One region of the Chimaeribacter sp. YP20170169 genome, then DNA from elsewhere that is predicted to be linked to it. Evidence: predicted binding sites of a transcription regulator. Region 1 holds the regulator's gene; the other holds the start of a gene.
What was found. Region 1 encodes LexA, which represses DNA repair genes until DNA is damaged. Its sites were predicted from a motif close to TNCTGTATGTACATACAGNA; they were not measured.
Positions count from the first base shown of each region.

Region 2: a site for LexA is predicted at 1,774-1,793, ahead of sulA (SOS-induced cell division inhibitor SulA). Genes of this name have one in related genera too.

Region 1 covers NZ_CP176824.1:3,517,366-3,522,061, forward strand. Annotated here, with positions in the region: gene dinF (MATE family efflux transporter DinF) at 344-1,687, opposite strand; gene lexA (transcriptional repressor LexA) at 1,802-2,410, opposite strand; gene ACK3SD_RS16045 (diacylglycerol kinase) at 2,550-2,918, opposite strand; gene plsB (glycerol-3-phosphate 1-O-acyltransferase PlsB) at 3,044-4,696, shown strand, end outside.
Region 2 covers NZ_CP176824.1:2,449,711-2,454,406, reverse strand. Annotated here, with positions in the region: gene ompA (porin OmpA) at 1-891, opposite strand, end outside; gene sulA (SOS-induced cell division inhibitor SulA) at 1,248-1,703, opposite strand; gene ACK3SD_RS11165 (TfoX/Sxy family DNA transformation protein) at 1,970-2,584, shown strand; gene yccS (YccS family putative transporter) at 2,625-4,696, opposite strand, start outside.

The DNA.
Region 1 (4,696 bases):
TCCTTACCTAACCTTGGTTCAGATGAGGCTGATGGAGGCATCTCCATAGCCGGTGTGATCATTGAGGCAGGGACGGAGCCTGCGGGGCATAAGAACGACATCCTCTGCATTATGCCCGGCTCCGGGGCTACCGCTCGGGTAGCGCCATCAGCGCCTGCCGTATGAATAATTGTAGTGGGTCATGCGGAATTTGCCCGCTTTTGTAGTCAGATTAACCTGAAAAACGGGCACGACCGGGCGCAGGGGCGCATAAAAAGAGCGGGAAAACAGGCGGTAACGTGAAGTGATAATAACGCTTAGCAGATGTAACAACGAATGTCCGCCCGCCAGCCCCGACGGCGCGTCAGGCGCCTGCCGGGAACCAGCTATCCTGTTGCCAGTGGCGACGCCAAATCCAGCCCAGCGCTAGGCCTCGCAGGGCCAGGAACACCGTCAGCGCCAGCCACAGCGCATGGTTGCCCAGCCAGGGCAGCGTTAACAGGGTCAAGCCATAGCCTGCGGCGGCCACCGCCATGCTGTTACGCATCTCACGGCCACGCGTCGCCCCGATAAACATGCCATCCAACAGGTAGCACCAGACGCCCACCAGCGGCAGCAGCACCTGCCAGCCCAGATAGTGCTGCGCCAGCGCATGTAGCGCCGGTAGCGAGGTGAGCGCCGCGACAATCTGTGTCCCAAACAGCGCATAGAGCGCCGCGAACGCCAGCGCCACCAGCCCGGCCTGCCGGCAGGCGGCATGCCACACCGCCTGCAACTGCCCGCGGTTGCGCGCGCCATACGCCTCCCCCGAGTGCGCCTCCACCGCGTAGGCAAAGCCATCCAACGCATAGGCGGTAAAGGTCAGCAGGTTCATCAACAGGGCGTTAACCGCCACCGTCTCACTGCCCAGCCGCGCGCCCAGAATGGTCAGTGAGGCGAAACAGAGTTGCAGCAGCAGCGAGCGCAGCATGATGTCGCGGTTAAGCGCCAGCAGCCGCCGCAGATCGCCGCGCCAGCCCTGTGCCAGCATTGCCCGGCTGATGCCGCGCCGCCGCATGACGCGCGCTGCCAGCCACAGCCCGAGCAGCAGGGTGGCGTACTCCGACAGGACGGTTGCCCACGCCGCGCCCTGCACGCCCCAGTGCAGCCCCATCACCAGCCACAGGTCGAGCACAATGTTCAGCAGGTTGCCTATCACCAGCAGCAGCACCGGTGCGCGCACATGCTGTACCCCCAGCAGCCAGCCGAGGATCACCAGATTCGCCAGTGAGGCGGGCGCGCTGAGCCAGCGGATCTCAAGGAACAGCCGCGCCTGCTCCAGCACCGCGGCATGGCCGCCCACCAGCCCCAGCGCCAGTTCAATCAGCGGGTGGCGGAACAGCAAAATCAGCAGGCCTGCGGCAACCGACAGCAGCAGCGGCTGTATAAAGGCCCGCGCCAGCCGCGCCGGATCGCGGGCGCCGAACGCCTGCGCCGTCATGCCGGTGGTGCTCATGCGCAGGAACAGCAGCAGCATAAACAGGAAGCTGGTCGCCATCGCGCCAACCGCGACGCCGCCGAGGTAGTCTGGACTGTCGAGGTGGCCGATGACGGCGGTGTCCACCAGCCCCAGCAGCGGGACGGTGACGTTGGAGAAGATCATCGGCAGCGCCAAACGCCAGAGCTGGCGGTCGGTCTCGCCGAACCGTAGGGCGGCAATCAGTGGCATCAGTTCGCTCACGGGCAGGGAGAAGAAACGACAACGCCCCACGAGGGGGCGTTATCAGGAGTTCAGGACTGTATCCGGCTGGCGCAGCCGCTTCCTGCACTGCGCCCTATGCCGTTAGCTCCAGTCGCCGTTGCGAATGACGCCGACGGCCAGCCCTTCAATAGAGAAGGTCTGCTCGCGCAGGTCAACCACGATCGGGGTGAACTCTTTGTTTTCCGGCAGCAGGTGCACAATGTTGCCCTGCTTTTTCAGGCGCTTGACGGTGACTTCATCATCAATGCGCGCCACCACGACCTGGCCGTTGCGCGCATCCTGGGTCTTGTGCACCGCCAGCAGGTCGCCATCCAGAATGCCGATATCTTTCATCGACATGCCGCTGACGCGCAGCAGGAAGTCGGCGCTCGGCTTGAACATCGCCGGGTCAACCTGGTAGTGGCTCTCAATGTGCTGCTGGGCCAGCAGCGGCTCGCCGGCGGCGACGCGGCCAATCAGCGGCAGGCCGTTCTCCTCTTCCATCAGCAGGCGGATGCCGCGTGAGGCGCCGGAGACAATCTCAATCACACCCTTGCGCGCCAGCGCCTTCAGGTGCTCTTCTGCCGCGTTAGGCGAGCGGAAACCCAGGCGCTGCGCAATCTCGGCACGCGTCGGCGGCATGCCGGTCTGGGAAATGTGGTCGCGAATGAGGTCATAGACCTCTTGCTGTCTGGTGGTAAGTGCTTTCATCCCGCCCCCTGGTTGTTTATACAGTCTTGCTGGGAGTATATACAGCTACGGCGCAGTTGAAAACCTGACAGGCGAAAAATCCCCGGTTCTGGTGCATTTTGCACTGTTTACCGTGCGCTTTTGCGTAAATCTTCGCAAGTTATGACAAATGGGGCAGCAGCACCATTGCCCAGACGAAAAGTGTCAGTATGATAGCCAACGCAACGGCCGCCGAGCCAAGATCCTTGGCGCGGCCCGAGAGCGGATGCAACTCCGGCCCGATTCTGTCGACAATGGCCTCGATCGCGCTGTTGATAATCTCAATGATCATCACCAGCACGATGGCCCCGACCATCAGGATGCGCTCAACGGTGGTCACATCCAGCCAGAACGCCAGGATGATGGCCGGGATGGCCAACATGGCCTCTTGTCGGAACGCAGCCTCATTTTTCCAGGCTGCCAGCAGTCCTTTTACTGAATAACCGGCCGCTTTATAGATACGGACTAACCCGGTTGTTTGATTTGCCATACGCTCTGCACCTTAAGATGAATTAACAATATTTTAGCGGCTATTCATCCACTCGGGACGAAAGATATCAAACCGGCTTTCTGATATCCTTGCGGCGCATCGCTTATATGAGGCTTTACATTTTTATGTCAGGTTGGCGCAAACTTTACTACTCCCTTTTGAACTTACCGCTCAAATTGCTGGTAAGAAGCAAGGTGATACCTGCCGATCCGGTGACGGAACTCCGCCTGGATCCGACCCGGCCGGTACTTTACGTTTTACCCTATGATTCGAAGGCAGACCTTCTGACCCTGCGGCGGCAGTGCCTGGCGCAGAACCTGCCCGATCCATTAATTCCGCTGGAGATTGACGGCCACCACCTGCCGAGCCATGTGTTCATCGGCCAGGGGCCACGCTTCTTCCGCTATTACACCCCACAGGAGGAGTCGGTCAAGCTGTTCCACGACTACCTCGACCTGCACCGCAACAACCCACAGCTCGACATCCAGATGCTGCCAGTTTCGGTGATGTTCGGCCGCTCGCCGGGCCGCGAGGGGGATGGCCAGATGATGCCGCACCTGCGGCTGCTCAACGGCATCCAGAAGTTTTTCGCCGTGGTGTGGCTGGGGCGCGACAGCTTTGTGCGCTTCTCCAATACCGTCTCCCTGCGCTACATGGCGACCGAGCACGGCACCGACAAGACCATCGCGCAGAAGCTGGCGCGCGTCGCGCGGATGCACTTCGCCCGCCAGCGGCTGGCCGCCGTTGGCCCGCGCCTGCCAGCCCGTCAGGATCTGTTCAACAAGCTGCTGGCCTCCAAGGCGATTGAGAAGGCAGTGGAAGATGAGGCGCGCAGCAAGAAGATCTCCCATGACAAGGCGCGGCAGAACGCCATCGCCCTGATGGAGGAGATTGCCGCGGACTTCTCCTACGAGACGGTGCGCCTCTCCGACCGTATCCTGAGCTGGACGTGGAACCGCCTCTACCAAGGCATCAACGTCAGCAACGCCGATCGCGTGCGCCAGCTGGCGCAGGATGGACAGGAGATCGTCTACGTGCCCTGCCACCGCAGCCACATGGACTACCTGCTGCTCTCCTACGTGCTCTACCATCAGGGGCTGGTGCCGCCGCACATCGCGGCTGGCATCAACCTGAACTTCTGGCCAGCCGGCCCGATCTTCCGCCGACTGGGCGCGTTCTTCATCCGCCGCACCTTCAAGGGCAACAAGCTCTACTCCACGGTGTTCCGTGAGTATCTGGGCGAACTCTTTACGCGCGGCTATTCGGTGGAGTACTTCGTCGAGGGCGGGCGCTCGCGCACTGGCCGCCTGCTGGAGCCGAAAACCGGCACGCTGGCGATGACCATTCAGGCGATGCTGCGCGGCGGCACCCGCCCGATCACCCTCGTGCCGATCTACATCGGCTATGAGCATGTGATGGAGGTGGGCACCTACGCCAAGGAGCTGCGTGGCGCGACCAAAGAGAAAGAGGGCTTTTTGCAGATGCTGCGCGGGCTGCGCAAGCTGCGTAACCTCGGCGAGGGCTATGTGAACTTCGGCGAGCCGCTGCACCTCACCAGCTACCTTAACCAGCACGTGCCGGCCTGGCGTGACGCCATCGATCCGATCGAAGCGCAGCGCCCAAGCTGGCTGACGCCGACGGTGCAGGATCTGGCGGACAAGATCATGGTGCGCATCAACAATGCCGCCGCGGCCAATGCCATGAACCTCTGCTCCACCGCCCTGCTCGCCTCGCGCCAGCGCTCGTTGACCCGTGAACAACTGCTGGAGCAGCTCGAC
Region 2 (4,696 bases), 1.1 Mb from region 1:
GGAGACCAGGTAGTCCACAACGGACTGAGCACGCTGCTCAGACAGTTTCTGGTTGTACTGGTCGGAACCGATGCGGTCGGTGAAGCCCAGAACCACAACAGAACCGTCTTTCGGGTCCATGGAGCTCAGCTGGGAGTACAGCTGATCCAGAGCCTGCTGGCCTTCGCCTTTCAGGGTGGATTTGTTGAAGTTGAACAGAACGTCAGACTTCAGGGTGAAGCGCTTGGTCTCAACAACCGGAGCCGGGGCCGGAGCCGGAGCAGCGATCGGAGCAGCTACGTCATCCTGACCGAAACGGTAGGAGACGCCCAGGCTCAGCATGGCGTTGTCAGGACGTGCACCCACGGTGCCTGCGTCGCCGATGTTGTTAACCCACTGGTAGTCCAGACGGGTAGCCCAGTTTTTGGTCAGTGCGTATTCCAGACCTACAGCAGCCAGCGGGGACACGCCAGTGTCGTTGTCGCTGATACGGTTGCCGTTTACGAAGCCTTTGGAGTCAGCGCGCCATACCATACCGCCCAGACGGGTGTAGATGTCCAGCTCGTCGTTGATCGGGTAGCTCAGTTTAGCAGCCAGCTGAATGCCTTGTGCCTTGAATGCACCGTTGTTTACGCTGCCTTTGTAAGGCATACGGCCAAGCCAGTCATATCCCATTTCAAAGCCCAGGTACTGGTTCGCTTGGTAGCCTACGAACGCACCTGCACCCAGTTGGCTTTCATGAGTTGGGCCATTGCCAACACCGTTGTAGCCGTTACCATAGAAACCAGTGTCATGGTACTGGGACCAGCCCAGTTTAGCACCGGTGTACCAGGTGTTATCTTTAGGGGCGGCTTGCGCTACGGTAGCGAAACCTGCCAGTGCCACTGCTAATGCGATAGCTGTCTTTTTCATTTTGCGCCTCGTTATCATCCAAATAGGCAATGAGCTTTAAGCTGTTATAAGCCCTTGGTTAAAATCCTTCGTCAAGGTTATTGCTTCCGTTAGTTACTTTGCCAATTGATTTGGCCTTATAGAGCAACCTTGGCGATGTAAAGTCTACAACGTGGCGTGAAACTTACAAGTATGAAGTTTTCAGGGCCAGCAAAAATGGCTTAAAACGTACATAATTTTTAACATGTTCGAGCAATTGGTGACGAATTTAGACGGAAAAAACCCTTAATGGACGTTAAACAGGCCGCTTGAATGGCGGGTTGTAGAGTTATTGACGTCAAAAAGGGCTTTTTTCATGAGAATATTCCTAATTTGTGTCAATGATAACGTGATGAGTGAATTTTAAGGGCCGGGAAATGTCCGCACGCCCGGCGCTCCCCCAACTGAGGGCGCATAATGAAACCGTAAGCCTGCCCGCGTTGTGCTGCTTGTTGCAATCGGGCATGTTCGGCGTCGGTCAGTTCCGGCAGCCACCCTAACACCACGCTGTAATTGCCGCTCTGCAAAGCCCTTGCCATCGCTTCTACTGTAGAGGCAGGGGGCAGGGTGCGCAGCTGTACCACTTTATCCACCGGCAACCCGGAATCACGTAGCCAGTGGCGGCTCAATTTCTGTTGAGGGGCCAGCCAGAGCAACCAGCGGGACTGGGCGCCGAGGTGGTGCAGGAGGGGAAGAAGGATGTGTGCCAGGACAGGCTGCTCCTCGCTGTAGACAAATTCGCTGATCAGGCCACCTTGGTATTCCGGTGAGGCTGGTAGCGTGGAGGACGACATTGTGATTTGAGCGTGTTCGCCAGTCTGATAGTTATGAAGAGATGGACGCATAATTTCCCTGCCCTGAAGTCACTGTATGCATATACAGTATCCCCAGAAAATTCAAAAATCAACGCCATTCTTTCAAAGCAGCTCGCAGATTTAGCAGGTAATCCGCTGCAAACGCAATTTGTATTTGGCACTCTCACCCAGTTTGCGTATTTTGTAATTCGCTGTTCTTAATACAGTTATTTCGCTTATAGACCTATTTACTAAAGGAAATAGTAATGAAGAACCTATACAAAAAAAGGATCGATCGCGCCAAGCTCGCGCTGGCCTCTTTGGGTGAAATTTGTACTCGTCCGCAGTTCGGCGGTTATGGCGTATTGGTCGGCGGCGTGATGTTCGGCTTGTTTTTGCAGGGTGAACTTTATCTACGCGCCACGGCGCACATTGAGGCGGAATTCCTCCAGCAGGGGATGACGCGACTGCGCTATCTGCGTCGCGGCCTGCCGTTGACCCTGAAATATTACCGGATAACGGAGGCGCTATGGGCGGATGAGACGCAGTTGCTGGCGCTCGCGACCCTCGCCGTGGAGAGCGCCCGCCGCGAGGGAAGCGAGAAGCAAGGTGATACCCGGCTAAAGGCCTTGCCCAATATTGGCCTTAACCTGGAGGGGCAGCTGCTACAGGCCGGTATCGGCAACCCGGCTGAGCTGAAAGCACAGGGTGCCAAGGCGTGCTATCTGAAGCTGGATACCGAGAAAACGCCCCTGAGCATCCGGGTGCTGTTTGCTCTGGAGGGGGCGATCACGGGCTACCATGAGGCGGCGCTGCCACCGGAGCGCCGTGAAGAGTTGCGCAGCTGGTATGAGAGCATCCACCCCGCCGCCAAAAAGTAAGCCTTGAGGTCAGGCGGCCAGCCAGTGGGCTGGCCGCCATTCACGCCGCACTCTCCTGTGCAGGGTGCGCCAGCCGCTGATGCAGGGCCACCAGCTCCGGCAGCAGCCGTAGCACCAGCCCCACCTGTTGCAATACCAACTGCTCACGGCTCTCGGCCTCCGGCGTGATACTTGCCACCCGCTGCGAGAGCTGGGCCAGCAGCCGCTGGATGCGCGCGGCGTCATGCTCGGTCAGGTGCAGCGCACCATCGACGTAGCAGGCGGTGTCATCCAGAATGGCGAGGACGGCCGGATCGCCCAGTTCGCCGCGGTGCGCGCCAAGGGCGGAAATATAGCTGAGCAGCGTATGGTTAAGGCAGAGCAAGCGGAACGCCTGCTCCTGGCGATCGGCACTGTTATCTGGCTCCGCCGACATATTGGAGATCACCGACGCCAATTCGGCATTGCCATTGTGAGCATCGCGACGGGCGATACGATACTCCAGACGATTGTCGCGCCCCTGATGGTACTGCACCAGTATGGCGTCAAGGTAGCGGCAGTCGGCATTCAGCGCCCGGTCAATCACCTGTGGCAGTTGGCGGAAACGCCAGTCCGGCCAGATAAAACTGACCGCCGCCCAGGCGATGGCACAGCCCAGCAGCGTATCCACCACGCGAGGCAGTGCCACCTCAAATCCCTCACCCAGCAGGTTGAAGCAGAGCAGCACCAGCAGGGTAATGAACATGGTGGCATGGGCATACTGCACGGTGCGGAAGGCAAAGAACAGCACGCCACTGATGACAACCAACACCAACTGTCCCTCCGTCGAGGGGACAAAATAGAGGATCGGCAGGCCGAGCAGCACCCCGGCCAGCGTGCCAATGATGCGCAGCGCCAGCCGGCGGCGGGTGGCGTTATAGTTGGGCTGGCAGACAAACAGGCTGGTCAGCAAAATCCAGTAACCGTGATCCATCCCGGTCACCTGGATGAAGGCGTAACCGACGCAGAGCACCACGGACATGCGAATGGCGTGGCGGAACAGCGCCGAGCGCGGCGTCAGGTTGCGGCGAAAACGCAGCAACATATCCCCCCAGCCTGACAATCCCTCCTCCGACAGCCGCTCATGGGCGTAGAGGGCGGCGCTCGCCTGCTCAGACTCAATGTTTGCCAGCTGTGCATCAATGGCGCGCAGGTTTTTCAGCAGGTGGCGCAGCGCCCGCAACAGGTCGCGGTTCTCTGCGTCGGCGGAGAGCCGAGTCAGGGTCGCCTGCAGGTGGCTGAATGCCCGCTCAAACTGGCTGTTATGGTGATAGGTCTGCTGGTGCAGAACGCACTGTGCCAGATGCTGACAGGCCCGCGCCTGCATAGTCAGCAGCCGCTGGAAGCGGAACATGATGTCGCTGTAGCGGAATTTTTCACTCAGCTCACGGTACTGGGCGTGGGTGGAACTGGCGCGCTCATGGATATCCTGCGCCGCAAAGTAGTAGTGCAGGGCGCGGCGGGTGCCACGCTGGCCGCGATCCCCCTTCAGGCGCGTCAGCAAGGAAACTTTGGTCTGGTTGAGGGTCGCGACCAGTGTGCCGTTAGCCATCGCCACATCAATCAGCGCCTGATTGCCCTCCTCAAGGTCGGGATCAAACAGGTTGGATTTGGCATCCAAATAGGCGGCCAGCTGGTCAAAACTGCGGGCAATCAGATCCTGTAGCGGCCGGATCGGATAGATCAGGTGACCAAGCAGCGTTAACAGGTTGTACCACATCGCGCCGCACAACAGCAGCAGCGGTTGCTGGTACCAGACGTGGTACATCGACGTCCCCAACATGGTGTACACGGCGATCAGCAGGGCGCCAAAGGCGATGGTGGCGTAGCGCTGCCCGAGCGCGCCAAGCAGGATAAACCCGCAGGTGGAGAGCGTCAGCCCGGCGGCAAACAGCCAGGGGTAGGGGAACAGCAGCTCAATTGAGGCGGAGGCGACAAAGAAGCAGAGCAGCGTGATCAGCAGGTTGCGCAGGCGACCGGCCAGGCGATCGTCCAGATCGGCCAGCGCCGCCGCTACCACTCCCAGCGTCAACGGAATGGTGAGCTTGGGCTGGCCCAGCCACCAAGGCACCGCCGCCGCACCGGCCAACGCCA